DNA from 3 places in the Rhizobium sp. X9 genome. Region 2 is predicted to be linked to each of the others. Evidence: predicted binding sites of a transcription regulator. Region 2 holds the regulator's gene; each other region holds the start of a gene.

The links. The regulator PhoB, encoded in region 2, activates phosphate uptake and scavenging genes when phosphate is short. The targets are predictions, from matches to a motif close to TGTCATNNANCTGTCAT.
Region 1: a site for PhoB is predicted at 4,432-4,448, ahead of phnC (phosphonate ABC transporter ATP-binding protein). Genes of this name have one in related genera too.
Region 3: a site for PhoB is predicted at 3,536-3,552, ahead of JZY08_RS04640 (bifunctional 2',3'-cyclic-nucleotide 2'-phosphodiesterase/3'-nucleotidase). Genes of this name have one in related genera too.

The regions. Positions count from the first base shown of each region.
Region 1 covers NZ_CP071313.1:177,018-185,807, reverse strand. The annotation lists gene JZY08_RS26725 (hypothetical protein) at 1-1,257, shown strand, start outside; gene JZY08_RS26720 (hypothetical protein) at 1,447-1,779, shown strand; gene JZY08_RS26715 (DUF6118 family protein) at 1,788-2,573, opposite strand; gene JZY08_RS27760 (hypothetical protein) at 2,588-3,898, opposite strand; partial or broken gene tnpB (IS66 family insertion sequence element accessory protein TnpB) at 4,129-4,311, shown strand; gene phnC (phosphonate ABC transporter ATP-binding protein) at 4,532-5,341, shown strand; gene phnD (phosphate/phosphite/phosphonate ABC transporter substrate-binding protein) at 5,338-6,186, shown strand; gene phnE (phosphonate ABC transporter, permease protein PhnE) at 6,257-7,063, shown strand; gene JZY08_RS26680 (phosphonate dehydrogenase) at 7,077-8,075, shown strand; gene JZY08_RS26675 (LysR family transcriptional regulator) at 8,088-8,790, shown strand, end outside.
Region 2 covers NZ_CP071311.1:108,263-118,354, forward strand. The annotation lists gene JZY08_RS00505 (substrate-binding domain-containing protein) at 120-1,154, shown strand; gene pstC (phosphate ABC transporter permease subunit PstC) at 1,428-2,912, shown strand; gene pstA (phosphate ABC transporter permease PstA) at 2,909-4,231, shown strand; gene pstB (phosphate ABC transporter ATP-binding protein PstB) at 4,246-5,061, shown strand; gene phoU (phosphate signaling complex protein PhoU) at 5,159-5,884, shown strand; gene phoB (phosphate regulon transcriptional regulator PhoB) at 5,916-6,599, shown strand; gene JZY08_RS00535 (GcrA family cell cycle regulator) at 6,900-7,433, opposite strand; gene JZY08_RS00540 (aspartate aminotransferase family protein) at 7,864-9,063, shown strand; gene argF (ornithine carbamoyltransferase) at 9,118-10,035, shown strand.
Region 3 covers NZ_CP071311.1:954,355-964,446, forward strand. The annotation lists gene JZY08_RS04630 (LysR family transcriptional regulator) at 1-333, shown strand, start outside; gene JZY08_RS04635 (DUF2087 domain-containing protein) at 724-1,278, shown strand; gene JZY08_RS04640 (bifunctional 2',3'-cyclic-nucleotide 2'-phosphodiesterase/3'-nucleotidase) at 1,468-3,456, opposite strand; gene JZY08_RS04645 (PilZ domain-containing protein) at 3,669-4,004, opposite strand; gene JZY08_RS04650 (DUF1203 domain-containing protein) at 4,103-4,570, opposite strand; gene JZY08_RS04655 (DUF4344 domain-containing metallopeptidase) at 4,734-5,618, shown strand; gene JZY08_RS04660 (dihydrofolate reductase family protein) at 5,672-6,316, shown strand; gene sseA (3-mercaptopyruvate sulfurtransferase) at 6,388-7,809, opposite strand; gene JZY08_RS04670 (alanyl-tRNA editing protein) at 7,826-8,563, opposite strand; gene JZY08_RS04675 (cysteine synthase A) at 8,576-9,613, opposite strand; gene JZY08_RS04680 (deoxyribodipyrimidine photo-lyase) at 9,736-10,092, opposite strand, start outside.

The DNA.
Region 1 (8,790 bases), on a different replicon from region 2:
GTCTATCTCCGTCATGCGGATTGGATAGGACTGCTAATTTGTGATTCCTCGCCTTCGAACGGGAATGGTTCGCATGGCCCTACTTGGGCTCTCGTTCGACCAAGAGGTCTTCTGGCAAGTTTTGGCGGCAGTCCGTTTCAGGCGATCTACGAGCCATTATATGAAATACACGGTGAAGAGGACGACCAGGATAGTGAGGAATTCTGGGATGATGACGAGCAAGACCTAACACCGGAGGAACGCAAGAAGCGGTCGAATGAGGTTGCCGAGAATTACCTCCGAAGCCACTTCGGCATTCCATATGAAGATGAGGATAACCCGGAAAACAGCTATATTACCACGCTTCCGGATGGGTTTCGAAATCCGCTCATAATTGAAGAATTCGCCAACGGCGGATCAAATCAGGACGTTATAGGCGTCTCTCGTCGTCTTCTTATGAGAGATCGAGCCGACAGTGAGCAAAATTGGCTCGAAAAACACCGTAACAATCAAGGAGTCGCTTCGAATTTCGATATTCTGACCGCTGCGGCGCTAGATTATCATCAAAAGCGGCCGCTCGTTCGGCAGCTCCGCTCATGGACTGAAGACCAGTACATCGGGGTCCAAGAAGCCGTTATGATCATGGCCGCTGTTTGGCCCGAATTCCTGGCAGGGCGGCTCACATTCGCTTCCTCTCACCACCGATCCTGGATCGTAGTTGAACAGAAGAGCGACAAACCCTTGCTCTTCGAACGTGAGAACTGGCCGATTAACACCTCGCTTTCGCGCATTCTTGCGGTGCTTTCTGGATTGCAATCTTTTCGCGGCATGACATGCCGGTTCGACCTATCGCAGGCAGGACAAGTCGTTTTTGATGGTCAGAGCGGTAAAATCTTGCGTGTGATCACAAAGGACTTTGAGCCGTCAGAAGAAGAAACCAGGAGCGCGCTCGGGCGGCTAACGCAACATCTCGTCAGCCTGGGGCACGATCATGAAGCCGTTCGCTCCTCGATATCTGATCCATCTCGGTTAGGAGAGTTGATTGATCCTGCCGGCCGCCTCTTACGCACCAATCGCTCCGATCCCGAACAGCGCCTCTTCGAAATGGCCGTCTCGATTTCAGATCGAAAACCTAGCCGGAGGAGCGCCAGCCCTATTCTAGGACAACGTACGGATGCGTTGTATAACGCGATCGGGGGAGACGGCCGCGACGACGCCTATCTTTCGGATGGTCTGTGGATATCGCCCGATGGACACCTTTCCGACAAGGGACGCTAGGCGCTGTTGCAAGCGAGCGAGACAAAACTCACCCACCTGCATTTGCAGAGGTGCAGCAACGTAAGAGAAAACCCTGTGGCTACAATTTCTTCGTCGGACAAATTTGATTCTAGTCAGGCTCAATACTGCTTGTCGTCAGATAGTTTTGTGCTTCTGAGAATAGTTCGGTTCCAAGCATCCTATACTGTTATGACAGCGACAGCCGGAGAAGACGACAGAAGTAAAGCCCCATATCCAAATCAAGAACGCCTCATCGAACATGCGGCCAGCATCTTTTCCGCATTTGGGGCGTCGGCCCGACATGCAAGCGACCTCCATGGCAGGCGCTACGTCGAATTTACTGGCTTGAGCCAAACCCAAATCGAGCAAGGAGGGCAATCCTTGGCAAATGCCCTCGGCTTGGAACTGTCGGATATGGCTGAGATATGGGCGGAGCTTTCCGATGCCGCCGACGAAGATGGGCTAGTTTACCTATCAGATGGTATGTATCTAACGGATGATGGTCAGTTAATCGAACGGTGACTTGGAGCCTAAGTGATCTCTACACTTGTTTGCCGAGTGAAAACGCCGATCATTCCGTCGCTTTCACGGTGATGGTGCAACGCTGATCCTCCGGACGTGCGCGCGGCCTCCCAACAAGCCGCTACCGAGTCCCTGTTCGCCTCAATGAGCTGGTCGGCCGACGCCACCCGCTGCCATGCTTCCGGGCTGCCGAACGCCATGAGGCTCATACCGGCCTGCCACGGCCTTTCGCCCATGACGACACTGGCGACACGCGGCGCGGCCGAGAACGGCAACAGGCGCGGAAGAAACAGCATCACGAGCGCGCCGACGATCAGGCCGAGAGCGAACGCGGCGACAAGCCACCAATTTTGTCGCTTGCGCTCCCGCGCACTGGCGACGTGCGCCGAAAGATTCCGGCCGGCGCGCTCGAGGTCGGACGCCTGCCGCTCGAGCTGTTGCACGGCCGTCCTCACCAAGCCCTCGCCGCTGCGCTCAAGCGCCGCCGCATAGTGCTGCGCGCCCTGCCGGAGAATGGGTGACTGTTCAACGCCGTGCATCCGTTGCGCAACGCTGTCGAGCGCCTGCACGAGCTGGGCGAGCTGGGGCTTGTAGTCGGCCTGCGGCTCGATCTTCTCGAACTGGTCGAAGGCGGCTTCCAGCCCGCGACGGATGACCGTCATTTCCGCGCCGATCTGCGCGCCCTGCGTCTCGATCGTGCGCCGTAGCGCGTCGAACGCGGCGGCCGGGTCGCCGGCGTCCTCGTCCAGTGTTTCCGGCTCGATACCTTCCCTGTCGTCGTCCAGCTCCGTCATGGTCACTCCCTAACCTACATTGACATGCCGATGCCCCGGCTGAGCCGCTGGCCGCGTGTCATTTCCTCTTGCAACTGATGGGCGATGCTCTGCCCCCGGCGAAGCTCCTGCCCGATTCCAAGCTCCTGACGGCGATTGCGCAGGATGGAATCTACCTGCGGGTCACGCTCAAGGCTCTTGGTCAGGCCGTTCATCTGGCTTTCGACCTTGCCCCGCGCCTCGTCGTGCTGCCAGCCGCGAAGTTTCTGGCGCTGGCCGTCCAGTTCCTGCCAGCGGTTCACGAACCGCTCGGCCCTGACATTCGGGTCTTGCAGCGCGGCGTTCTCGCGCTTCATGCCGTCGATGACCTGCGCGACACGCTCCCGGCCGGAAAGCTCGGTCATGGCGCGCGCCGTCTCCGGATCATTTTGCAGGGTCGAGCGCATCAAATCTTTCATGCCGCCCTGCACCTGGTCGAGCTGCTGGCCGGCATCGCGCATTTCCTGCCGCTGCATGTCGAGGACCGGCAAGCCCTCGCGCCGATGCTGGTCGATCGACTGATAGGCTCGCGAATAGCGGTCAACGGCCTGCTCAAGCGGCGACTGCCCCCGCGCCCGCTCGGTCAGCCGGTCGGGCGCAGGCGCCTGCCGCAAGCTCCCTTCCCTTTCCGGCCGCTCGCTGCGCTCCTGCGAGGGTGCAGGACGCGCATTGAGCTTGAGGCCGGCGAACATACCGCGCCGCTGCTTCTCGGCCTGCTGTGGCCGTTTCTGATCGATCTGCGGGCCGTCCTCGCCGGCGCGGTCCTGCTGCGGCCCCTCGGCCGCCGCGCCGCGCGCGAGTTTCAGGCCCTCGAACGGATTGCGGCGCTGCTGTCGATCGCTGGCGAGATCCTCGCGCGGATCTGCACGAAGATCCTGCGCAAGATCTCGGCCGACTTTTTGCGAGGATCTGCGATCAAGCGCATGATCCCCGGCCGTCGACTCCCGCTCCGCACGTAGCCCGGCCGCGCGCTCGGCCGGAATCTCGATCTCGCTGCGGACGCCCATTTGCTCCGCGATCCCGCGCCGCTCGGCAAAGTCACGGGTATAGTCGAGCGTGGTTTCCTTGACGCCCGACCGGGACAGGCGGCGTTCTAGCTGGCTATAGGCCAGATCGCCGGCGTCCTGAACCTTCCATGTGTTGCGGTGCGTCTGCGTCCCATCCGGCAAGGTGACGGGGGTGGAACCCTCATGCTGTAGGCCGATCTTCTCCCCGATCTCGGGCGCGGCCTCCTTCATGGCGCGCTCAAGATCGACGCCCCATAGATGTAGCGGCTTGCCAACATAAGCGCCTCTGCTCGCAAACATCGGCATTTTCTGCTCGAATTATCTGACAATGGAGCGGGCGTCGTGCTCACGCTCTTTGCCAATGTGCTCGCAAACATCCGGGTCTGCTTGCAAACATCCGCCACGTGCTCAGATTAATTGCCAGCGACGGCATGGTCAAACCGGGACGCCTGCCTGTCGTAGTTGCTCGGTCAGCTGACGGGAATATTCGGGATCAAGGGTGCCCGCCAGGAAGGCGCGGATATACGGACATGCGCTGTGGCTTTCCCTCCTTGGCGCTTCGGGTGCAGGAGGTTCTGCAGCATGATCCGTTGTCAGGGCATCTCTTCGTCTTCAGGGGCCGCAGATCGGATATTTTGAAGATCATCTGGCATGATGGTCTGGGCGCCTGCCTTTTTACCCGGCGGCTGGAGAAGGGCCGGTTTATCTGGCCGAATATGGGATAGCATCCGTCAAGGTGGTGTAGAATTGGGACCGGGCCGTCATGATCAGGCGGCTCTGGGTGAAATTTCTCCATCGCAGCTACGCGAGGAGGTAGAGCTGAGTTTAAGTGCTGTCATTGAAGTTTCACGAGCCTGATAAACGGACGTCATATGTCGCCCATAGTGATGCAAATATTCAATCGATGCACCACTAACGATCAGGATTATTGTGATGCTGGCTCTGAACGGAGTTGCCGTGACCTATGCCAACGGCACCCAAGCTTTGAAGACAACGACATTGACGTTCAACCAGGGTCAGTTCGTCGTGCTCCTCGGTAGATCCGGCGCAGGCAAATCTACCCTCATCCGGACACTCAACGGCTTGGTTGCGCCGACGTCTGGTTCGATCACTTCTAACGATATTGGTGCTCTGGATGCGGAAACTAAGCTTCGCATTCACCGAAGGCGAACTGGGATGATATTCCAGCAGCACCAACTCATAGGGCGCTTGAGCGCGCTCGACAACGTCATGACGGGCCGCCTGGGCTACCACTCTGGCTGGCGTACGTTGTTCCCTATGCCGCGTTCGGATCGAAGGCTGGGGTTGGAATGCCTTGAACGCGTAGGCCTTCTTGATAAGGCTCTCGTCAGGGCGGATCAACTATCCGGCGGTCAGCAGCAACGGGTGGGCATTGCGCGCGCGCTGGTCCAGAAGCCCCAACTGGTCCTTGCAGATGAGCCCGTTGCAAGTCTGGACCCTGAAACGGCTGTCGAGGTCCTGTCGCAGCTTCGCGAAATATGCACAGCCGACGGCATCACTGCTGTGATCAGCCTTCATCAGATCGATCTAGCTCGCCGGTTCGGCGACCGGGTCATTGCTATGCGCGACGGGGAAGTGGTTGCGGACGCCGCTGTCGACGAACTGACCGATCAAATGTGTGCGTCGATCTACCGCAGCGCCCCAAGAAATCCGACCACAACACAAGATTTGTCCAACTACGAGTATGATCAACCTTTAGCTGCCATGGAGGCCGCATTATGAAGAAGCTTCTGTCCCTCGCATTCCTCGCCGTTCTTGGCTGGAGTTCGTTGGCGCATGCTGGCTCAAATCCAGAGACATTGCGCGTCGCGTTGCTACCGGACGAGAACGCCGCCACTGTCATCAAAAACAATCGTCCTCTCGAGGAGTATCTTGAGAAGACACTCGGTCGGGAGATTGAACTGATCGTAACGACCGACTACTCGTCAATGATCGAAGCGATGCGTTTCGGCCGGCTTGAGTTGGCTTATTTCGGGCCGCTCTCTTACACGCTCGCGAAAACCAAGGCTGATATCGAGCCTTTCGCAGCACTTATGAAGGATGGCGAAACCACCTATCGCGCTGTAGTTGTCGCCAATGCAGAGGCTGGCATCGAAAGCCTTGAAGATGCAAAAGGGAAAAAGGTCGCGTTTGGGGACGTGGCTTCCACCTCAAGCCACCTTATCCCGAAATCTATGCTGCTTAAGGCCGGAGTTGAGGCTGGAAAAGACTATAGCGAGAACTTCGTAGGGTCGCATGATGCCGTGGCTATTGCAGTGCAGAATGGCAATGCTCAGATTGGCGGACTTTCGTTGCCCATCTACAATTCAATGGTCGCTCGTGGCACCATTGATCCTAAGAAAGTTATCGCCCTCGCCGAGTCCGATCCGTTCCCGCAGTACCCCTGGACCATGCGGTCGGATCTTGACACTTCGTTGAAAGAGGCGATCACCAAAGCCTTCATCGACCTTAAAGACGAAAAGGTATTGGCATCCTTCAAAGCCGATGGGTTCGCTCCGATCGATGACAAAGCCTACGACGTCGTCCGTGAGCTCGGTAAAGTGCTGAACTTGGACCTGAGTCAGTAAGGCGCGTTCGAGACAGTTTCTCACCTTTCGACGCAGGCGCTGGCCTGCGTCCTTTCTTCCAGGATATGTGATGACACAGCCGTCGGCCGACTACGACTCTATCCTTCAACATCAAAACAAAGCTTGGACCAGAGCTGGCGTGATCGCGTTGGCAATTGCGTGTGTGATCATTGTTAGCAGTTATCACTCCGGTCTTCTTGATCTGGAGCGTCTGGGATCTGGGTTTCCTGCGCTCTGGCAGCTCGGTACGGAAATGTTTCCCCCGGATTTCAACCGAGGCTTGGAGTGGATCAGCCCTCTCATCGACACTCTGGCGATGAGTATAGCTGGGACTGCGATCGCGGTACTGATATCACTTCCAGTTGGCTTTTTCGCCTCAGGGAAAACAGCACCCAACGCTGTCATCTATATGATCTCGCGTGGATTGTTGAATGGTCTACGGTCGATCCCGGAGCTGATTATGGGCATCGTCTTCGTGGCGGCAGTGGGATTTGGAGCGCTCCCAGGCGTGCTGGCTCTTGGTCTTCACTCGGTTGGCATGGTGGGCAAGTTCTTTGCGGAGGCGATCGAGCATTGCGATAATGCGCCTATAGAAGCCGCACGCGCAGCTGGTGCGTCGCCGTTCCAGATCGTGACGCGGGCGATCTTGCCACAAGTTCTACCGCAATTGGCCGATGTGACCATCTATCGGTGGGAGTACAACTTCCGCGCCTCGACAATCCTGGGCACTGTGGGAGCTGGTGGTATCGGTTTCGAGTTGATGACATCCCTCCGGATCATGAATTATCAGGAGGTTCTTGCGATCATGCTCGTTGTCCTTCTGATGGTCACCATCGTTGACCAGGTCGGCGCTCTCCTCCGCCGCCAGCTGCAATAGAAGGATAAATTAAATGCTCCCAAAGGTAGTAATCACCCATCGCGTCCACGAGGAGATTATCTCAAAGCTATCTCCCCACGCTCGTTTAGTTTGCAACGATACTGATGATACATGGCCCCGCGAGAAACTGCTCGCAGAATTGAGCGACGCCAAGGCGATGATGGCGTTCATGCCGGACATGATCGACGCGTCTGTACTCGCGCACGCTCCCGATCTTCAACTTGTGGCATGTGCGCTGAAAGGCTTCGATAACTTCGACATCGAAGCCTGCACGCAGCGTGGAGTCCACGTCACGATAGTGTCCGATCTTCTCACTGACCCGACAGCCGAACTTACAATCGGTCTGATGATTGCTCTTGGGCGGCACATTCTGCCAGGCGACAAGAGCGTCAGGAGGGATTACAAAGGTTGGCGCCCTCGGTTTTACGGCCTTGGGCTGCAGGGCACAGCAATCGGCATTTTAGGGATGGGAGCGATCGGAAAAGCTATAGCACAGCGCCTAAGTACCTTCGGCGCCATTGTGTCGTACTGGGATCGTCAATCCCTGGACAAAGCCGATGAGATCAGACTGAACGTAAAGCCTCTTGAATTTGACCAGTTGATCTCGTCGTCTACCTTTCTTGTGTGTGCACTCCCGCTTTCGGCCGAAACGAAGCATCTCCTCGGCGCTGAACAACTCGCCAAAATGCCCAAAGGAGCACTTCTTATCAATCCTGCACGCGGAAGCGTGGTTGATGAAGAGGCTGTTGTCGCTGCATTGCAGGCGGGGCGCTTGGGAGGCTACGCCGCTGATGTTTATGAGATGGAGGACTGGGCCAGACCCGACCGGCCTGACAAGGTCCACGGGGGTCTCCTCAATCGCGAACATGATTCGATCTTGACACCCCACATAGGCTCAGCAGTGGCGAAGTCGCGTTTGGCTATCGAGCACGAGGCTGCTGACAACATTATAGATTTTGTCCAAGGCCGAAGACCTCGTGCGGCAATTAACGAGGTTCAACTAATTCCTTGATTAGAGAAAGTAATGTTTAGCCTTTCGCATGTCGCAGCATTCATAGAGGTAATCGAAACTGGCAGCTTTCACGAGGCGTCGCGACGGCTTCAGATATCCCAACCGACTGTCTCACATAATGTGAAACGATTGGAGGATATACTAGGGGTGCGGCTGGTCGAGAGGAGGAAGGACAAGTGTGTGCCGACTCGGCAAGGGCTCGTATTCTTGCCATTCGCACGCAGCCTTTTGACCGTCACGAAGAGATCTCTGGACCGCCTGCACAGCGGCCGGATTACGTTGGGTGCCAGTACTAACATCGGTACCTATATTTTGCCAGTCCACTTGAAGCGTTTACAGGATGCTCAAGGCCGGCCACCTGAGGTGGCCGTTGCCTCAAATCCTGAAATCATCGAAAAGCTCTTGAGGAAGGAGATTGATCTAGCCTTTACCGAATGGTGGGACGATCGAAAAGGATATCAAGCCCGCCTTTGGCGGAAGGAAAAGCTGGTAATAATCGTATCCCCACAGCATAATTGGAGGACGCGAAAAACAATTGAAGCGGCAGAGTTATTTCAAGAGTCCCTCATTGGCGGAGAACGTGGAACCGGTACCGGATCCGTGCTCCGCGAGGCCTTCGGCCAAGCGGCAGAGCAATTCCCAATCTCATTCAATGTCGGGAGCACTGAGGCTGTGAAGCATGCAGTTCGAGCTGGTCTCGGCATTTCGATCGTGA
Region 2 (10,092 bases):
CACCGAAGTGACATAAAAGGATGTGGCTACGGTGGTTAAGAAAAGGTCGCCGAGCGCATGCTAAGAGCGATTGCCGCAATCGGCTGCGTCCACAAACAAGCCCACGACGGGAGAGACAAATGAACATCGTAAAATTTTCCGCAGCAGCTCTGGTGGCTTCTGTCGCCTTCGCTGGCGCCGCCGCTGCTCGCGACCAGATTCAGGTTGCCGGTTCTTCCACTGTTCTGCCCTATGCCAAGATCGTTGCCGAGACCTTTGCTGAAACCTTCCCGAACTTTAAGGCTCCGGTTGTTGAGTCCGGCGGCACGGGCGGCGGTCTGAAGGCGTTCTGCTCCGGCGTTGGTGAAGGCACCATCGACATCGCCAACGCTTCGCGCAAGATCAAGGCCGACGAACTGGCCGCCTGTAAGGCTGCTGGCGTTGCCGACGTTCAGGAAGTGAAGATCGGTTACGACGGTATCGTCTTCGCAATGGACGCATCCAACAAGGACATCAAGCTTGAGCCGAAGGATCTCTACCTCGCTCTCGCCGCTGAAGTCGTCAAGGACGGCAAGCTCGTTGCCAACCCCTACAAGAAGTGGTCGGAAGTCAACAAGGAACTTCCTGATGTAGCAATCGCTGCTTACATCCCGGGTTCCAAGCACGGCACGCGCGAAGTCTTCGAAGAGAAGATCATGGCTGACGGCTGCAAGGAAGCAGGCGCCACCGACGCCATCAAGACGCTGGTTCCCGATGCCAAGCAGGCTGCTGCAAAGTGCATCGCAGTCCGTAAGGACGGCGCCGCAGTCGACATCGACGGCGACTACACCGAGACGCTTGCCCGTATCGATGCCAACAAGACCGGCCTCGGCGTTTTCGGCCTCGCATTCTATGAAAACAATGCTGACCGTCTGAAGGTTGCGACTGTTTCGGGCGTTGTTCCGTCCACCGAAACCGTTGCCAGCGGCAAGTACCCGGTTTCTCGCCCGCTGTTCTTCTACGTGAAGAAGGCTCACCTGGGCGTTATCCCGGGCCTCAAGGAATATGTCGAGTTCTTCGTTTCTGACGAAATGATCGGCCCGGATTCCCCGCTCGCCAACTACGGCCTCGTTGCCGCTCCGGACAAAGAACGCGAAGAAATCCGCGCCAAGTTCGCTGCCGGCGCTTCGATGTAATACAGAAAGAGGGGTGCGGCCTGCCGCGCCCCTCATTCCACTCCGCTGCCTTTCCGCCTCGGCGACGGTCTCCGGTTGACAGTTCCAATTCATCGTCGTCCACATAATTGTTGATCGATTACAGATGGATAGGATGTATCAACCTTGACGCTTGCCGGACTTTGATACAGTCAGGCGGCAAGCATTTCTGGATGGTCCAGCAGTCTCGTTTTGATGACTTTTTGATTTGCCCGATATCGCATCGTGCTCTTGGGGCACGCCGAGGGAACTCTAATGAACACATCGATCCTTTTGCTGATACTGGCGCTGATCGGCATCGGCAGCTATCTGCTCGGCAGCCGCCGTGCCGTTGCCCTGTCTGGCGGGCGCCCCGCCACCATGCATTCCCGTGCCGGTTATCACGGTTCCTACGCGGTGGTCTGGGCGGTGCTGCCCGCGGCGCTCATTCTCTGCGCCTGGCTTGTCATCAGCCCGCTGATCATTACGTCTTCCGTGCGCGCTGAATTTCCTGAAGATGTGCGCGCTCAATCCGAAGCGCAGCAGAGCCTGACATATGGTATGGTAACGTCGATCGCCCGAGGTCTGCAGCGGCTGACGGCGGAGGAAACGGCGCAGGTTGATGCGGATGCCGCCACAGTGCGGCCGCTTCTGGCGTCGAAGGGCGTTGCCATCGCCGGCGATCCCGAGCGCTACATGGTCGATGCCGCCCAGACGCTGAACGCGATGACGTCCACCAGCCGTATTGCGATGATCGCAATCGTGCTGCTGGCCGCTTTCGGCGGTGCAGCTTATGCGCTGCGTTCGATCGCTCCGCGCTTCCGGGCGCGCAACAGGGTCGAGAAGGTCATTCTCGCGGCCCTGCTCGTTGCCTCCTCCATTGCCATTCTGACGACCATCGGCATCGTCCTGTCGATGCTGACGGAAGCCATCCAGTTCTTCACCATGGTTCCGGCACACCAGTTCTTCTTCGGAACGGTATGGGATCCGCGTTTCGCGGCGGCGGGTGCAACGGACTCGTCCGGCCAGTTCGGCCTGATCCCGCTGCTCGCCGGCACGCTTTACATCGGTTTCGTCGCCATGCTGGTGGCGGTCCCGGTCGGCCTGTTTTCGGCGATCTACATGTCGGAATACGCCTCGCCACGCCTTCGCTCCGTGGCAAAGCCGCTGCTCGAGGTGCTCGCCGGCATTCCCACCATCGTCTACGGCTTCTTCGCGCTGACGACGGTTGGTCCGTTCCTCAGAGACATTTCCACGCAGATCAACGGTCTGGCGACGGGTAATTACGCCAACTTCATCCAGGCGCAGAGCGTCATCACCGCCGGCTTCGTCATGGGCATCATGCTGATCCCCTATGTCTCGTCGCTGTCGGATGACATCATCACCGCCGTGCCGCGCTCTCTGCGTGACGGTTCGCTCGGTCTCGGCGCCACGCGGTCTGAAACCATCAAGAAGGTCATCGTTCCCGCCGCTCTTCCCGGCATCGTCGGCGCCGTGCTGATGACGGCATCGCGTGCGATCGGCGAAACCATGATCGTGGTTCTCGCGGCCGGCGTTGCCGCCCGCCTGCAACTCAACCCCTTCGAACCGATGACCACCGTAACGGTCAAGATCGTCAGTCAGCTGACCGGCGACCTTGAATTCACCTCGCCGCAAACGCTGGTTGCCTTCGCGCTGGGCATCACGCTTTTTGCCATCACGCTTTGCCTGAATATCTACGCGCTTTACATCGTGCGCAAATACCGGGAGCAATATGAATGACCGACATCGTTTCTCCCGCAGCCGGCGCTGCCGGCACCAACAAGGCCGCACGTCGTGATATCGGCATCAAGCGCCGCTACGCCGCCGAACGCCGTTTCCGTGCCTATGGCATGGCAGCGATTTCCTTTGGCCTCCTGTTCCTCTTCCTGCTGCTCTGGTCGGTCGTCTCCAAGGGTTACACCGCCTTCCAGCAGACGATGATCACCGTTCCGGTCGAGTTTTCCGAACTGATCATCGATCCGAAGAATGAGCGGGCCGCAAATCCTGCCAAGCTGATGACGGCCAATTATCCCGTCCTCGCTCGCGATGCCGTCGCCAAGGTTCTTGGCGTTGCGCCGACGGACCGTGCCGGTCTTCGCGCCGTCAACACCATGATCTCGGACAGCGTTCGCACACAGCTGCGCGATATCGTCGTTGCCGATCCGGCCATTATCGGCACCACGCGCACCGTCACGCTTCTGGCGTCTGGTGATGTCGACAGTGCCTTCAAGGGCCAGGTGGACATGACGGTGGATGAAGCCAACCGCCGTATCTCGAACCAGCAGCTCGGCTGGATGAACCAGCTCGCCGAAAGCGGCCAGCTCGGCAAGCATTTCAATACCGGCATCTTCGTCAACGGCAATTCGAGCCGTCCGGAAGCGGCGGGTGTCGGCGTGGCGCTGATCGGCTCCTTTTACATGATGCTGATCGTGCTTGTGCTGTCGCTGCCGATCGGCGTCGCAGCCTCCATCTATCTTGAAGAATTTGCCCCTAAGAACCGCCTGACGGATCTCATCGAGGTGAACATCAACAATCTGGCGGCAGTTCCTTCGATCGTCTACGGTCTGCTCGGCCTTTCCGTTTTCATCAACTTCATGGGCTTTCCGCGCTCCGCCTCTCTGGTTGGCGGCCTTGTCCTGACGCTGATGACGCTGCCGACGATCATCATCGCGACCCGTGCCGCATTGAAGGCCGTGCCGCCGTCGATCCGCGCTGCCGCACTCGGTCTGGGCGCATCCAAGATGCAGACGATCTTCCACCACGTCCTGCCGCTCGCCATGCCCGGCATTCTGACCGGCACCATCATCGGCCTCGCCCACGCATTGGGCGAAACGGCGCCGCTGCTTCTGATCGGCATGGTGGCATTCGTTGCGAATTATCCGACAACGCCAATGGATCCGTCCACGGCTCTGCCGGTGCAGATTTACATGTGGGCGAACGAAGCCGAACGCGCCTTTGTCGAGAGGACATCTGGCGCTATCATCATCCTGCTTCTGTTCCTCATCGTCATGAATGTTGGCGCAATCCTGTTGCGTCGCCGCTTTGAGCGGCGCTGGTAGAGGGAGCTAGAGCAATGAACATGTTGTCGGAAGCAGCAGTTGAAAAGGCGCTGGACAAGAAAATGAATGAAGTCTCATACAAGATGATCGGCAAGGACGTTTCGGTTTATTACGGCGAAAAGCGCGCGCTTTACGACGTGAACCTCAACGTCCGTGAAAACACGGTGACTGCGCTTATCGGCCCGTCCGGTTGCGGTAAATCCACTTTCCTGCGCACCTTGAACCGCATGAACGACACGATCGACGGTTGCCGGGTCACCGGCAAGATCACGCTCGACACGGACGATATCTACGATCAGGCGATCGACGTCGTCGAATTGCGCGCCCGCGTCGGCATGGTGTTCCAGAAGCCGAACCCGTTTCCCAAGACCATCTATGAAAACATCGCCTACGGCCCGCGCATCCATGGTCTCGCCCGCAACAAGGCGGATATGGACCAGATCGTCGAGCAGAGCCTGCAGAAGGCGGGTCTCTGGAACGAGGTGAAGGATCGCCTGCTGGAGTCCGGCACGGGTCTCTCCGGTGGTCAGCAGCAGCGTCTGTGCATCGCGCGCGCGGTTGCCGTCAGCCCGGAAGTCATCCTGATGGACGAACCCTGCTCGGCGCTCGATCCGATCGCGACCGCAAAGGTCGAGGAACTGATCCACGAACTGCGCACCAACTACACGATCGTCATCGTCACGCACTCCATGCAGCAGGCGGCGCGTGTTTCGCAGCGTACGGCCATGTTCCATCTTGGTCATCTTGTCGAAGAAAATGAAACGGACAAGATGTTCACCAATCCGGACGACCAGCGCACGCAGGATTACATCATGGGCCGCTTCGGCTGATCCCCGGCCGGCGCTTTCTCGAAACCGAACAAGACTGGTGCCTCTGCCGTGCCCGCTTCCGGGTACGCGCATGCAGGCCAAGCCGGAGGACTAGACCGTGACACAGACAACGACCCATTCGCATATCCTGTCCGCCTATGACGACGAATTGAAGTTTCTGACGCGCCGCATCGCCGAAATGGGCGGTCTTGCCGAGCAGATGTGCGGCGACGCCGTGCGTGCCCTCGTCAATTCCGATGCGGCACTCGCGCAGAAGGTCATTTCCGACGATACAATTCTCGACCATGCCGAACGCGAAATCGGCGACAAGGCCATCGTCACCATCGCCAGACGCCAACCTGTGGCGGCCGACCTTCGCGAGATCATCGGCACCCTGCGCATCGCCGCCGATCTGGAACGCGTCGGCGATCTCGGCAAGAACACCGCAAAGCGCGTCATCGCGGTTGCCGGAACCGGCGTGCCGCGCAAGCTCGCCCGCGGCATCGAACATCTGTCGGAGCTGGCGCTGGTGCAGCTCAAGGAAGTCCTCGACGTCTATTCCACCCGTTCCGCCGAGAAGGCCAATGCCATTCGCGAGCGCGACGAGGAAATCGACGCGATGTACACGTCGCTCTTCCGGGAGCTTCTGACCTACATGATGGAAGATCCGCGCAACATCACCACCTGCACGCATCTTCTGTTCTGCGCCAAGAACATCGAGCGCATCGGCGACCACGCCACGAATATTGCCGAGACGATCTATTACATGACCACCGGCAGCCAGCCGGAGGGCGAGCGTCCGAAGGACGACAGTTCCAACACCCTCGGTTCGGTGACCGAGTAACAGACAAGCAGAAGCTTGCGGAGTTCAATATATGGTGCCCAAGATTGCAGTTGTGGAAGACGAGGAAGCGTTGAGCGTCCTGCTTCGTTACAATCTCGAGGCTGAGGGATACGACGTCGACACGATACCCCGTGGCGACGAGGCGGAAATCAGGCTGCAGGAGCGTATTCCGGATCTTCTCATCCTGGATTGGATGCTGCCCGGTGTGTCCGGTATCGAACTCTGCAGGCGATTGAGAATGCGGCCGGAAACCGAACGCCTGCCCATCATCATGCTGACGGCGCGCGGAGAGGAAAGTGAGCGGGTTCGCGGTCTTGCCACCGGTGCCGATGATTATGTCGTCAAGCCGTTTTCGACGCCGGAACTCATGGCCCGCGTCAAGGCCATGCTGCGCCGGGCCCGGCCCGAGGTTCTGTCATCGGTGCTGAAATGCGGCGATATCGAACTCGATCGCGAAACCCATCGCGTTCACCGCAAAAGCCGCGAAGTTCGCCTCGGCCCGACGGAATTCCGCCTGCTGGAGTTCCTGATGACATCGCCGGGCCGGGTGTTTTCCCGCTCGCAATTGCTGGATGGCGTCTGGGGTCACGATATCTATGTCGATGAGCGCACTGTCGATGTGCATGTCGGCCGTCTGCGCAAGGCTCTGAATTTTTCGCACATGCAGGATGTTATCCGCACCGTGCGTGGTGCCGGATATTCGATGGAAGCCTGAGCGAAGCGGAGCCGATAGTTTCGCTGGCAACATGGTGCCGCAAAAAAGCAGGCCCGAAATCGGAAACGGTTTCGGGCTTTTTCTATATCAACATCCACAAAACTCGATGCCATTCTCCGTCTTGACGGAGGATCGGCAGCCAGTTGAAACCAAAATCGAAGGGTGACGCCCAATCACGAGGGAGTGGCAAGGGTTCGGCGCGCTGTCATCAAGCTGACCGCGGAGCCGGCCTGTTTTTCGTCATAAAAAAACGGGCCCGAAGGCCCGTAATTTTGAGTGTTGAAATGCGTGCCGCAACACTCAAGCCTTACGGCGCTCGCTCACCGGCTGGTAGGCGAGTTTCGCATGGAACTTGCAATAGGGCGAAGATTCCAGCGCTTCACAACCGCAGAAATGGAAGTCGTCCTTCAGCGGATCGCCAACCGGCCACTTGCAGGTGCGCTCGGTCAGTTCCGTCAGCGTCAGGCGACGGGAAATCGGCGTGACAACGTTTTTGGAAGGAACGTAATCGAGAACCTGTGCGGTCTCGATGTCGATCTCCTCGTGCAGCGCCGTTGCCGCGTTCGAACGGGTGAGAACCCGCGCCGGGGCTGCGTTGACGCGGCCTGCGAAAGTCGTCGTGCGCGGAGCAGGTGCAGCGGTGCGCTTGGGCGCGGAACGTGCCGAAGTGACCGGACCGCCAGCCTTGACGCGCCCCGGCAGGTTGAGACGATGGACCTTGCCGATTACGGCATTGCGGCTGACACCGCCCAGCTGCGCTGCTATCTGGCTGGCGCTAAGCCCTTCGGACCACAATTTCTTGAGTTTTTCGACTCGCTCGTCTGTCCAGTTCATGCCGCTTCTCCGCTTGTCGCGTGTATTTTCGGCAGAATCCCTCTCCGTCTCGCGGGCGTGCCGCAAGCGTGGTTTCCGCCGGATTTTTGGTGACTAGTTCCGCCGCAATGCAGTCTAGTAATTAGCGATTAACCTAGTGCCACGCAGACTCCGTGGCAAGAGTCGGGGGAATCATCTGGAATCGATTTTCCGGTTTTCCCCAACTTGCTGGCGAGTTGAGTCTGAAAGGCAACACCTTGGGGCTCGCCGGCCGCCACCTACTAGGGCTTGAGAAGCCCGGGAAACGCGGACTTTTGTTGACATCGGCAAACGAAGTGACAATAGTGCCCCTGCCGCCGCGAGGCGGCATTTTTGATTTTCAGGCGAGGGATAACCCTTGAAGCCTATTGACAACCGTTGACAGCGCATCTGCGCAAGGAGTGATACAGCCATGGCCGAAGCCGCCGCGCCATTGTTTGATACGTTTTCCAGAGCCCCCCTGCGCTTTGAGCGCGGTGAGGGCGTCTGGCTGTTCACGGAAAGCGGCGAACGATATCTCGATTTTGCGGCCGGTGTCGCCGTCAACTCACTGGGCCATGCCCATCCGCACCTTGTGGATGCGATCAAGACGCAGGCCGAGAAGGTCTGGCACGTCTCGAACCTCTATGAAGTGCCGGGACAGGAAAAACTCGCCAGGCGCCTGACGGAAGCGACTTTCGCAGACAAGGTGTTCTTCACCAATTCCGGCGCGGAAGCACTGGAATGTGCAATAAAGACCGCGCGCCGTTATCACTATTCGAAAGGCCATCCGGAAAAGTTCCGTATCGTCACGTTCGAAGGCGCGTTCCATGGCCGCACGCTTGCGACGATCGCCGCCGGCGGCCAGCAGAAATATCTCGAAGGTTTCGGTCCCAAGGTCGAAGGTTTCGATCAGGTGCCGTTCGGCGATGTCGATGCCCTGAAGGCAGCCATCACGGCCGAGACGGCCGCACTTCTGATCGAGCCCATCCAGGGCGAGGGCGGTATCCGCGCGCCCAGCAAGGAATTCCTGCAACTCCTGCGTGGTCTGTGCGACGAGCACGGCCTGCTCCTGATTTTCGATGAGGTCCAGACGGGCGTCGGCCGCACGGGCAAACTCTTTGCCTATGAGCAGACCGGTGTTGCGCCCGATATCATGGCAGTCGCCAAGGGTATTGGCGGCGGTTTCCCGCTCGGCGCATGCCTTGCAACAGCGGATGCTGCTTCCGGCATGACGGCGGGCGTACACGGCACCACCTATGGCGGCAATCCGCTGGCCATGGCGGTCGGCAATGCCGTGCTGGATGTCGTTCTAGCCGACGGTTTTCTCGAAAAGGTCCGTGATGTCGCGTTGGTTTTCCGCCAGGGCCTCGCCTCGCTCAAGGATCGTTATCCTGACGTGATCGAGGAAATCCGCGGCGAAGGCCTGCTTCTGGGCATCAAGGCGAAGGTTCCTTCGGGCGATCTGCTGCAGGCCATGCGCGCCGAACATCTGCTTGGCGTGCCTGCGGGCGACAATGTCATCCGCCTTCTGCCGCCGCTCGTCACCACGGCGGAAGAGGCCCGCGAGGGTCTTGCGCGTGTCGACGCGGCCGCCGCCTCCCTGACAGCGAAACAGGCGAAAATCGCCTGAGTAAATCAAGGGCGGGCCTCTGTTCAGGGGCTCGCAAGCATGGGACAGATCAGCATGGTTTCACCAAAACATTTTCTGGACCTCTCGGCCGTCGGGTCGGAGGACTTGCGGACAATTCTTGATGATGCGCGCACGCGCAAGATTGCCACCAAAACCGGCACGGCGGCAAAGCCGCTTGCCGGCAAGATGCTGGCGATGATCTTTGAAAAGCCGTCCACCCGCACCCGCGTCTCCTTCGATGTCGGCATGCGCCAGCTCGGCGGCGAGACCCTTTTCCTGTCGGGCACGGAAATGCAGCTGGGCCGCGCCGAAACGATTGGCGATACGGCCAAGGTGCTGTCGCGTTATGTCGACGCCATCATGATCCGCACGACAGATCATTCGCGCCTGCTCGAGCTTGCTGAACACGCCACTGTGCCGGTCATCAACGGTCTAACGGACGACACCCATCCCTGCCAGATCATGGCGGATATATTGACGTTCGAGGAACATCGCGGCCCGGTCAAGGGCAAGACCATTGCCTGGACGGGCGACGGCAACAATGTGCTGCATTCCTTCGTGGAAGGCTCCGCCCGTTTTGGCTATCGCATGGCGATGGCGGTGCCGATGGGGTCCGAACCGCATGACAAGTTCTTGAACTGGGCGCGCAACAATGGCGGCGAGATCGCGCTGTACCACGATGCCGATAAGGCAGTGGCGGGAGCGGATTGCGTCGTTACCGATACCTGGGTGTCGATGAACCAGGAGCACAAGGCGCGCGGCCACAATATTTTCCAGCCCTATCAGGTCAATGAAGCCCTGATGGCGAAGGCTGATAAAGACGCGCTGTTCATGCATTGCCTGCCGGCACATCGTGGCGAGGAAGTGACTGATGGCGTGATCGACGGGCCGCAGTCGGTCGTCTTCGATGAGGCGGAAAACCGCCTGCATGCGCAGAAGTCCATCATTGCCTGGTGCATGGGCGTCATCTGACGGCTCTTGCCCTTCCTGCCAAACGGTGAGGAAGGGTGCTTGAACTTGGCTCGGCAC
Region 3 (10,092 bases), 850 kb from region 2:
TTCAACGTGCTATCCTACAAGACTTGGCGGGTCAGCGATATCGCCACGAAGTATCAACTCATCAAGGGTGGTCTCGGCTGGGGCGGTCTGCCCGCATCGATCGTTCGTAACGATCTGACCAATGGCAGTCTGAAGGCGCTGGACCTCGGGGCCTATGAGCAGGGCAAGTACCCGCTCTTTGCGCTCCGCCGGGTCGATTCACCCGCCGGCCCCGCCGGCCAGTGGCTGGCCACAGCATTCCAGCAGCGTCTGTCGGCCTGCCCGAACCAGAAGGATTTCAACAGGATAGTTGCCGGAAGCAAACAGAGGAATATTTCTGTCGCCGCGGAGTGACATCAGCTGAATCCGCGACAATTGGACATGGATCGAGAGGGTGCCGCTTGTTTCTTCTCCCCGAGGGGGAGAAGTCCGCGGCAGCGGGATGAGGGGGCAACGTCAGCCGTATCCGGAGAGCTTGCCCCCTCATCCGACCCTTCGGGCCACCTTGTCCCCGGTGGGGAGAAGAAAAAGGCAGCAACCTCGGCACCAAGCCCCAGGCAACACCAATTGACGCAAGCGACCTACCTGCCTATACCTAACCCACGGTCAGCAGTTCACCGAGGCATCGCCGTCCCGTAAGGGAAGCTAAACCTGCATTTTGAAAGATTGACAGCACTTATCCCGTGCCTTGTCGGAAGCCGGCGGTCAGCGACACCTTTTCGGAATGGCACTTGAGGGTAAGTCATGCCACGTTCGATCCTTTCCATTGATATTGCCGACCTCTCGACCTTTGCCAAATCGCTTCGTGAACAGATCGGCCGGCTGGACCGCCAGCCGAGCCATGTGGAGATGCTCAATCTTCTGAGCCGCGCTGCCGGGTTCCGCAATTTTCAGCATCTGCGTGCGTCACGCACGCCATCCGCAGAAAGCGGTCCTCCGTTACCACAGACACGAGCGGAGACAATACCCGCCGCCAACGAGGGCAGGGTGCTGAAGACCGCGCGGATTTTCGATGGCGACGGCCGGTTGATGCAATGGCCCGCCCGCCGATCCCAGCAGGAACTGTGCCTCTGGTATCTCTGGGCAAAAATCCCCACCGGCCGCAGTTTCTCCGAGCGCGAATTCAGCAGCTTTCTGGATGGTCTGCATCTTTTTCGGGATGCCGCGATGCTACGCCGCGACATGGTCGGCCTGCGGCTCATCCGCCGCAACCGCGACGGAAGCGACTATCAACGCATCGAGCAAAAGCCACCGGCGGAACTGCCGCTGCTGCTACGCGCTGTGGGTGGGCGTGATTGAGAAATAGTCAGCGATGCAGCTGACAGGCTTTCATCAAGCTCAACATCATCCTCGGGCTTGACCCGAGGCCCCACACACCGCCGCAGTCAATGGATACTCGGATCAAGCCCGAGGATTACGTCGAGTTGATGGAGGCGTCGAAAGCAAGTCTGCCCTCCCGGCGCATTCCCGCCGGGAGGGCTGCAATCCCTAGAGAACCAGACGGAATTTCGCGAAACCTTCCGCGCCTTCACCGGCATCCTCGATCTTTGCGCCCTTGATATCGGCCGCATAGTGGCGGCCCTTGGGGCCGGTTTCGAAGATTGCCGAGGTATTGGCGACCGGCGCGAAGGACCAGTTGGCATCCGCAGACGGGTTGATGGTGCCCTGATCAATGATATAGCGCACGATCACGTCGCGGTTGGTGTCGGGGGCGACGAAGATCACCTTGTCGGCGGCAATATCCGGGAATTTGCCGCCGCCGCTCGCCCGGTAATTATTGGTCGCCACCACGAATTTCTGCTCGGGATCGATCGGCTTGCCTTCAAATTGCAGGTTGACGATGCGGTTGCTGTCGGGATTGACCGCCTTGCCGTCCTTGTCGAACTTCGCCGGCTTGGAAATATCGATCTGGTAGGTGACACCGTCGATGACGTCGAAATTATAGGACGGAAAATCCGCGTTCAAGAGCGGTGCGTCTTTCGCGCCAGCCTCGACCGTGTTGAACATGCCGGCAGACATTTCCAGCCAGTTTTTCACCTGCGCGCCGTTGATCAGCACCGCCTGCACCGTGTTGGGGTAAAGGTAAAGATCGGCGACGTTCTTGATGGCGATGTCACCAGCAGGGACATCGGTATAATAATCCGCGCCACCGCGACCGCCCGACTTGAAGGGTGCGGCTGCCGAAAGCACCGGCAGGTCCTTATATTGCCCTTCCTTCAGCATGTCCTTGATATACCAGGTCTGGGCGTTGGAGACGATCTGGACGGAAGGATCGTCGGCCACCAGTGCGAAATAGGAATAGAGCGGGGCAGAGGTCTTGCCGACCGGCCGGCGCACATAGGCGAGCGCCGCTTCGTGATCGGCCTTGGCGGCGGCGATGACTTCCGGCTTGTCCGTGAAGTCTGCAACGATCTTGCGGTTTTCGTCGCGGTGATAAATCGGACGGGCTTCAGAGGTGAAGTCGACAATCTTCCAGCTCTTGCCGTCCTTTTCGAGCAGCAGGTCGATGAGGCCCATATGCGACCCCCAGAAACCGGCCATCACGGCAGGCTTGCCCAGAAGCGTACCCTTCACCGCATCCACACCCTCGATGCCGTCCCAGGTCTTCGGACCGGGGAAGACGAGATGCTGGTGGCCGGTGAAAATGGCGTCGATGCCCTCGACACCCGCCAGATAAAGCGAGGCGTTCTCCATGCGATCGCTCTGGCCCTTGCCGTCGATGCCGGAATGGGACAGGGCGATGACGATGTCGGCGCCTTCTTCCTTCATGACCGGCACCCAGGCTTTCGCCGCCTCGACGATATCGCGCGTCTGGGCCTTGCCCTCGAGGTTCTTGGAATCCCACATCATGATCTGCGGCGGCACGAAGCCGATGATGCCGACCTTGACCGGGCTGGTGACGCCCGCGCCGTCGCGGATCTGTTTTTCGAGGATGACGTAAGGCTTGAAGAACAGCTCGTCCTGCTTGGGATCAGATGCCAGCTGACCCTTGGTGAGGTTGGCGCAGACATAGGGAAAACCGGCACCCGCCAGCGTATTGGCCATATAGTCGAGGCCATAATTGAATTCGTGATTGCCAAGCGTGCCGCAATCATAGCCGAGAACATTCATGGCATTGATCACGGGGTGCTTGTCGCCGGCCTTCATGCCCCGCTCATAGGCGATGTAGTCGCCGAGCGGATTGCCCTGCAGGAAGTCGCCATTATCCACCAGCATCGAGTTTCCGGCTTCGGCGCGGATCGTGCCTATGATCGAGGCCGTGCGGGAAAGCCCCATCGTGTCGTTCGGCTTGTCGGCGTAATAATCATAGGGAAAGACGTGAACGTGAATGTCCGTCGTTTCCATGATGCGCAGATGCGCCTGATTGGCCGCAGCACGCGCGGCAAAAGGGTGCAGCATCACCAGTGCCGACGAGGCGGCAATGCCGCTGAGAAGCGAACGGCGGCTGATGGGGTGGAGAGCGAGAAGCGACGACATGGGAACTCCTTCGGATGAAGCTTGCTCTGTCATGGAAAACGACAAGGTAGAAGCAATCGCCGAGGAGTCCATCATCAAAATGACAGGGCGGTGACGGACGGAGCCTTTTTCAACCGTTTGATAAATTTTTTGTCACGGGAGCGCCACGCGCGTCATCGCATGGGAATGCGCTTTGCTTGGTCAGCGCATTCCGATTTCGGAAACCGATGTCTTCAGCGGGCGAGCGTCGGCTTCACTTCTTCATGGAAAAAGCGGAAATAGGAGGAAAGCTGCGCCAGCGTGTTGCTGGAAAGCCTTAGTTGCAGGCCGAGGCGGTTCTGGTGCTGCCATTGCACTTCACCCTCGATGAAACCAAGGTCCTCGCTCTGCACCTTGACCCGGCTGCCCTTGGCGGCAGCGAAAGGTCCGTCCAGTTCGAGCGCCATTCCGGTGGCCGACAGGTCCAGTACGCGGCCCCGGGTCGACTGGCTGAAATAATGCACGGTCGCGAAAATCCTGGTCTTGCTGCGCGGTGCGCTGCGGGTCGCCATATTAAGGTTGTTTGCCATTTTGCTACTCAAATCAATTGTTTTCGATACCTGCATCATGGCGCAGAAAGTTTGAAAGCCGTTTAGCTCTTCTGTTAAAATTGTAAGTAATCGTGCGATTATGCTGTATCAATACGGCACTGGTAGCAATTATTGCGGGCCGAACGCACATGTACATAGGCGACGTCGCCGCGCTCCAGGAGATGTTCGGCGCGTGCCACGATCTCACTGGTCGCGGTCACCGCGCCAGTGCCGTAGACGATGCGGTCGTCAGCGCCATATCCGCGAACGATATAGTCCGGGCTGTTAAGCATCGGGGGAACGGCATCCGTTTGCGGATAGCGCTCACAGGCCTCCGCGTGAAGAAAGACCGGGCCCGTTTCGGCATAGGGCTGGAGCGAGGGGAAGGGCCGGTAGGCGAGGATCAGCATTCCTTCGCCTTCGTCAATCTGGGCAAGGCAATGGCGGCAGGGCATGCCGCCGGGGGAAACGGCTTTTTCCGGCGGGTTGCCATAGGCGTCGCCAGCTCCTGCACGAAAGGCTTCAGCTTCCTTAGCCGGCATTGCTGTAAAAACGAGATCGGTCATGGCTTGGTCCTATAGGTTCGGCTCGGCGTTGCTTCTTTGCAGCTATGATCTCGAAACAGAGCTCTATCCACCCGATTCTTGACAGGCGATGCAACCAGCCCATTGCGTGTTTCGTTAGCATCGGGAATCAGTGACGCTCCTCGTTCCCGGAAGGTCTGATTTTATGTTCCGTCGTTTTCTGGCCGCCGTTCCGCTGGCTTTTGTTTCGTTGACGGCTCCGATCGGGGCGCAGGCGCAGGTCGCCTCCGGCCTCGATGGCCTGTCCGACGAGCAGCTGCAGCAGGCGGTCAATTTCGTTATCGGCAACGCGATCTTCTCGCTCTACCACGAGGGCTCGCGCATGCTGATTTCGGATTTCGGAGCGCCGGAAACGGGAAGTGTCCAGGCCCCGGCCGATCAGCTGGCAGGAACCCTCATCCTCCAGGCCAATGAGGAATGGCTCGATACCGCGCTCGTCAACGCCACCGACAGCTGGTATCTGGCGCGTGAAGCGGAGACCTTGCCCGATCACGAAGCGCCGGTCTTTTCCGCGCTGGTGCCTGACAGAAGCCGCGACCGCAACATGGCCTGCCTGATGGTCGGCCGTGACAAGGACGGTTATGGCGATCTTGCCGCCATGATGGGGCTGGACAATGCCGAATTCGGCAAATGCGCCGCCGCCTATCCGGGCGTCGCTTCGGCCTGGGAGAATTTTCTGGCGCCCCACCGCAGCCAGACACCGTCCAGATTTTCCGTTAGCTATGTGCCGCCGCGTGACCCTGAACTTGAACCCTATGCCATCATGGTCAAGGAATCGAAGGTTCTCGATCTCATCAGCCGCAGTTTCGGCGGTTATGGCCTCAAGGGCGACGTCAAGCTGACGGCAAAGTCCTGCGGCCGCCCCGATGTCTACTGGTCGGCAGAAAAGCGCGAGATCACCTATTGCTACGAGCTTGGTAAATTCCAGGCGGAGCTGATCGCCGATCATCTCCTGAATACTGTCACGGAAGACAAGGGCGCTGCTGGCGGACAAATTCCGACGGCGGTCAATCTGGAAAGAGAAATCTGAGGCAGATTGCCGGCGCTGGCGATCCGGCCTCCTGAATGATGGAGGAAAGTGCCATGCCGAAGGTCGTCGTTCGCAATTTCGCTATCTCACTTGACGGATATGGTGCCGGGCCGGACCAGAGCCTGCAGAACCCGCTGGGCGTGAACGGCGAGGAGCTGCATCAATGGGCGTTCAAGACCCGCACCTTTCACCGCATGTTCGGCAAGGAAGGCGGTTCGACCGGCACGGATGAGAAATTCTCCGAGAAAAGTTTCGAAAATATCGGCGCCTGGATTTTGGGGCGCAACATGTTCGGCCCTATCCGCGGCGCCTGGCCGGATGAAAACTGGAAGGGCTGGTGGGGTGATGAGCCACCCTATCACGTTCCGGTTTTCGTGTTGACGCACCATGAGCGCCCATCCTTCACCATGAAAGGCGGCACTGTTTTTCATTTCGTCACCAAGGGCATAGAGGCCGCTCTGGACATGGCGCTCACCGCCGCTGACGGCAAGGATGTCCGCATCGGCGGCGGCGTTTCCACCATCCGGCAATATATGGCCGGGGGCATGATCGACGAATTGCATCTGGCGCTTGCGCCGGTTTTCCTTGGAAAGGGCGAACATCTGTTCGAAGGGCTGGATCTACCTGCGCTCGGTTATCGCTGCACGGAGACGGTATCGGGCGAGGGGGCCACCCACCTGATCATTGATAAGGCGTGATTGTAGCGTCTCTCCACTCTCATTCCTGTGACAGGCACAGGAATGAGGAGGCGTTTGTATAGGCCGAAACCTCAATTGCGCAGCGAGATTTCCAGAAGCTCGGTATCGGACAGCGGTTCCACCCAGGCCTCATAGGTGCCGACAGGCGAAAAACCCATCATCTGGTAAAGCTGCAGCGCCCGCGGATGGTCAAGCGTGTTGGTTGTCACCGTCACGCGTTTGGGATTGTCCTGCCAGGCGGCGTAAAGCGCCTGCAACAGGAACCACTTGCCGACACCCGCGCCGATCGCCTCTTCGAGAAGCCCGAAATAGGAAAGCTCGGTCACCTCGTCGTTCGCCTTGTTCAGCTCGAAGAAACCGGCAGGCGCGCCGTTCATGTAAAGAACCGTGACGCTGTTCTTCGGGTCCTTGAGGACGGCGGAGAGTTCCGCATCGCTCATGCGCATGCGTTTTTGCCAGTGCCAGCGTTTTCCCACCCGCCAGTAAATATAACGGTAGAAGTGCAGGGGAATATCGGTAACCCGCATCAGCGCCGTCTGGATATTGACGGGAATCGGCAGGCTGACCTTCGGTGGAGCGGTCATTTCAAGCTGTGTGACATGCGCCTTCAAAGGGCCATGCGATACCAGGGGGACAGGCTCGGCGGGGCCGGTGACGACAGGCGTATCTTCCAGTCCGCCCCATTCTGACCAGGAGCCGTCATAGAGCGAATTGTCCCGATGGCCGAGTGATTCCAGCGCCAAGGTAATGACGGCGGCGGTGACGCCCGAGCCGCAGCTGGTGACGACCGGCTTGCTGAGGTCGATGCTCGCATCGGTGACCATCTTGCGGATGGCGGTGAGGTCCTTGAAATGGCCGTTCTCGGAAAAGGCAGTGGCCGGCAGGCTGCGTGCGCCGGGCATGTGGCCGGAACGCATGCCGGCACGCGGCTCGGCCTCGTCGCCGGTGAAGCGGCCGGCGCCACGGGCATCGGCGATCTGCTTTTCACCGCTGTCGACGATGCCGCGCATGGTCGACAGGGAAGTCACGCGCTTCTCGTTGAAGTCAGGCGTGAAGGTGGCGGGTGCAATCTCCGGCGTGCCGGTCTCAAGCGGCCGGCCTTCGCGCTTCCAGCCGTCGAGACCACCATCCAGCACATAGGCTTTGCGCACGCCCATCACCCGCAGCATCCACCACACGCGCGGCGCGGAAAAGAAACCGGGACCATCGTAAACCACGATCGTATCCGTATCGCTGAGGCCAAGCGCACCGGCCTGTTCCGCGAAGAATTCCGGCGAGGGCAGGGAATGCGGCAGGCCGGTGGTATGATCGGCGATCTTGTCCTGATCGAAGAATACCGCACCGGGCAGATGGCCGGCTGCGAATTCTTCCGCGCCGTTGCGTTTATGCGCCGGCAGATACCAGGAGGCATCAACGACACGAAACCCGGCCGTGCCGAGCTGCTTTTCCACCCAGTCCGCCGAAACGACGAAACGGCTCTTATCCGTGCTCACGATGTTTCTCCCAATCTCAGGCAACAGCTTCAGGCGCGCCGAAACGAATGCGGAACCGCCTGTTCTCCTTGCCCTTCTTTTCTATCTTGGCAATGTGAATATCGCCCACTTCCTGCGTTTCGGAAACATGGGTGCCGCCGCAGGGCTGGCTGTCGATGCTGGAATTTTCGCCGATGCAGACGAGGCTGACCCGACCAAGGCCCATCGGTGGGCGCACATTCTTGGATTTGACGATGCCCGGATTGGCCTGCAGCTCCTCGTCGGTGATCCATTGCAGGAAGACGGGATGGTTGGCTTTCACCAGCTCCATCAGCTTTGCCGTCACCTCGTCCTTGTCGATGGTTTCCGACATGTCGAAATCGACACGCGATTCGTCCTCGCCGACGGCGGCTCCGGTGATCGGCCACTGGCAGACGACGGAGAGCAGATGGCAGGCCGTGTGCATCCGCATCAGCTTGTAGCGACGCGGCCAGTCCACATGCAGGGTGAGTTTTTCGCCGATATCGGGTGAAGGCTGGCCTTCGAGCGGCACATGGACGATCACGCTCTTGTCGGCACCGTTTTTGGTGATGCCAAGGTCGATGCGCGAACCATCGGCCCGCTCGAGAAAACCGCTATCGCCCGGCTGGCCGCCGGAGGTGGCGTAAAAGCAGGTCTGGTCTAGCTCTATGCCGCCATCCTCATGCACCGCCGTGACGATCGCTTCTGCGGTGGAAAGATAAAAATCGTCACGGAACAGGGCATTCACAGGCATTTCGGCATGTCCTCAAACGGTTTCGTACGGAACCGCAATCTCGCTTTTCGTCGCCAGCCACTGCGGAATGGGAAGCCCCTTGGAGCGCAGGAAATCCGGGTTGAACAGCTTCGACTGATAACGATTGCCGTAGTCGCACAGTATCGTCACGATTGTATGCCCCGGACCAAGCTCGCGGGCAAGACGGATTGCGCCGGCAATGTTGATGCCGGAGGAGCCGCCAAGGCAAAGGCCCTCTTTCGTCACCAGGTCGAACAGCACCGGCAGCGCTTCCGCATCCGAAATGCGATAGGAGAAGTCTGGCGTAAAACCTTCCAGATTGGCGGTGATGCGCCCCTGTCCGATGCCCTCGGTGATGGACGATCCTTCCGATTTCAGCACGCCGTGCTTGTAAAATTCATAGAGAGCCGCACCCTCGGGATCGGCAAGGCCGATCTTGATGTCGGGGTTGAAATCGCGAAGGCCATCGGCCACGCCCGCAAGCGTCCCGCCGGAACCGACCGAGCATATGAAGCCATCGACCTTGCCATCCGTCTGGTCCCAGATCTCAGGCGCCGTCGTTTCGATATGGGCCTGCCGGTTGGCGATATTGTCGAACTGGTTGGCCCAGATCGCACCGTTTTCATCGGTCGCGGCAAGCTGTTTTGCCAGCCGGCCGGAAACCTTCACGTAATTGTTCGGATTGGAATAGGGAGCGGCCGGAACCTCGACCAGCTTGGCGCCGAGAAGCTTCAGCGCGTCCTTCTTTTCCTGGCTCTGCGTCTCGGGAATGACGATGACCGTCTTGTAGCCCAGCGCATTGGCGACCAGCGAAAGACCAATGCCGGTATTGCCCGCAGTACCCTCCACAATGGTGCCGCCCGGTCGCAACTGACCGCGCCGCTCGGCGTCGCGGATGATATAGAGCGCCGCGCGATCCTTCACCGATTGACCGGGATTGAGGAATTCCGCCTTGCCGAGGATTTCACACCCCGTCGCTTCCGAGGCGGCTTTCAGACGGATGAGCGGCGTGTTGCCGATAGCACTGAGCGCAGAGGGATGAATGGTCATGATTGAGCCTTCTTGTCTGAGCGGAAATTAGGTGCCGTTATGTCCCGTTACAACCGCCTCAAGGCAAGAAATTATCTTCCCGGCTTTGGCTTAGCCACGCAAAATTTTGCCGATACCCAATTTTATGCGTTCTTCCTGACGTCGGCATAGGCCGCAAGCGCTCTTTCCCGCGCTTTTCCGTGGTCGACAATCGGCAACGGATAGGTCTTGCCAAGCTCGATGCCCGCCTTTTTCAACACTTCCTTCGGTGCTTCGAATGGCTTGTGGATGAATTTCCGCTCGAGCTTTTCGAGTTCGGGCACGAAGCGGCGCACATAATCGCCATCGCCATCGAATTTTTCGCCCTGCAGGATGGGGTTGAAGATGCGGAAAAACGGCGAGGCGTCCGCGCCCGAACCCGCCACCCATTGCCAGTTGGCGGCGTTGGAAGCCGGATCGGCATCCACAAGTGTGTCGCGGAACCATTTCTCGCCCTTCCG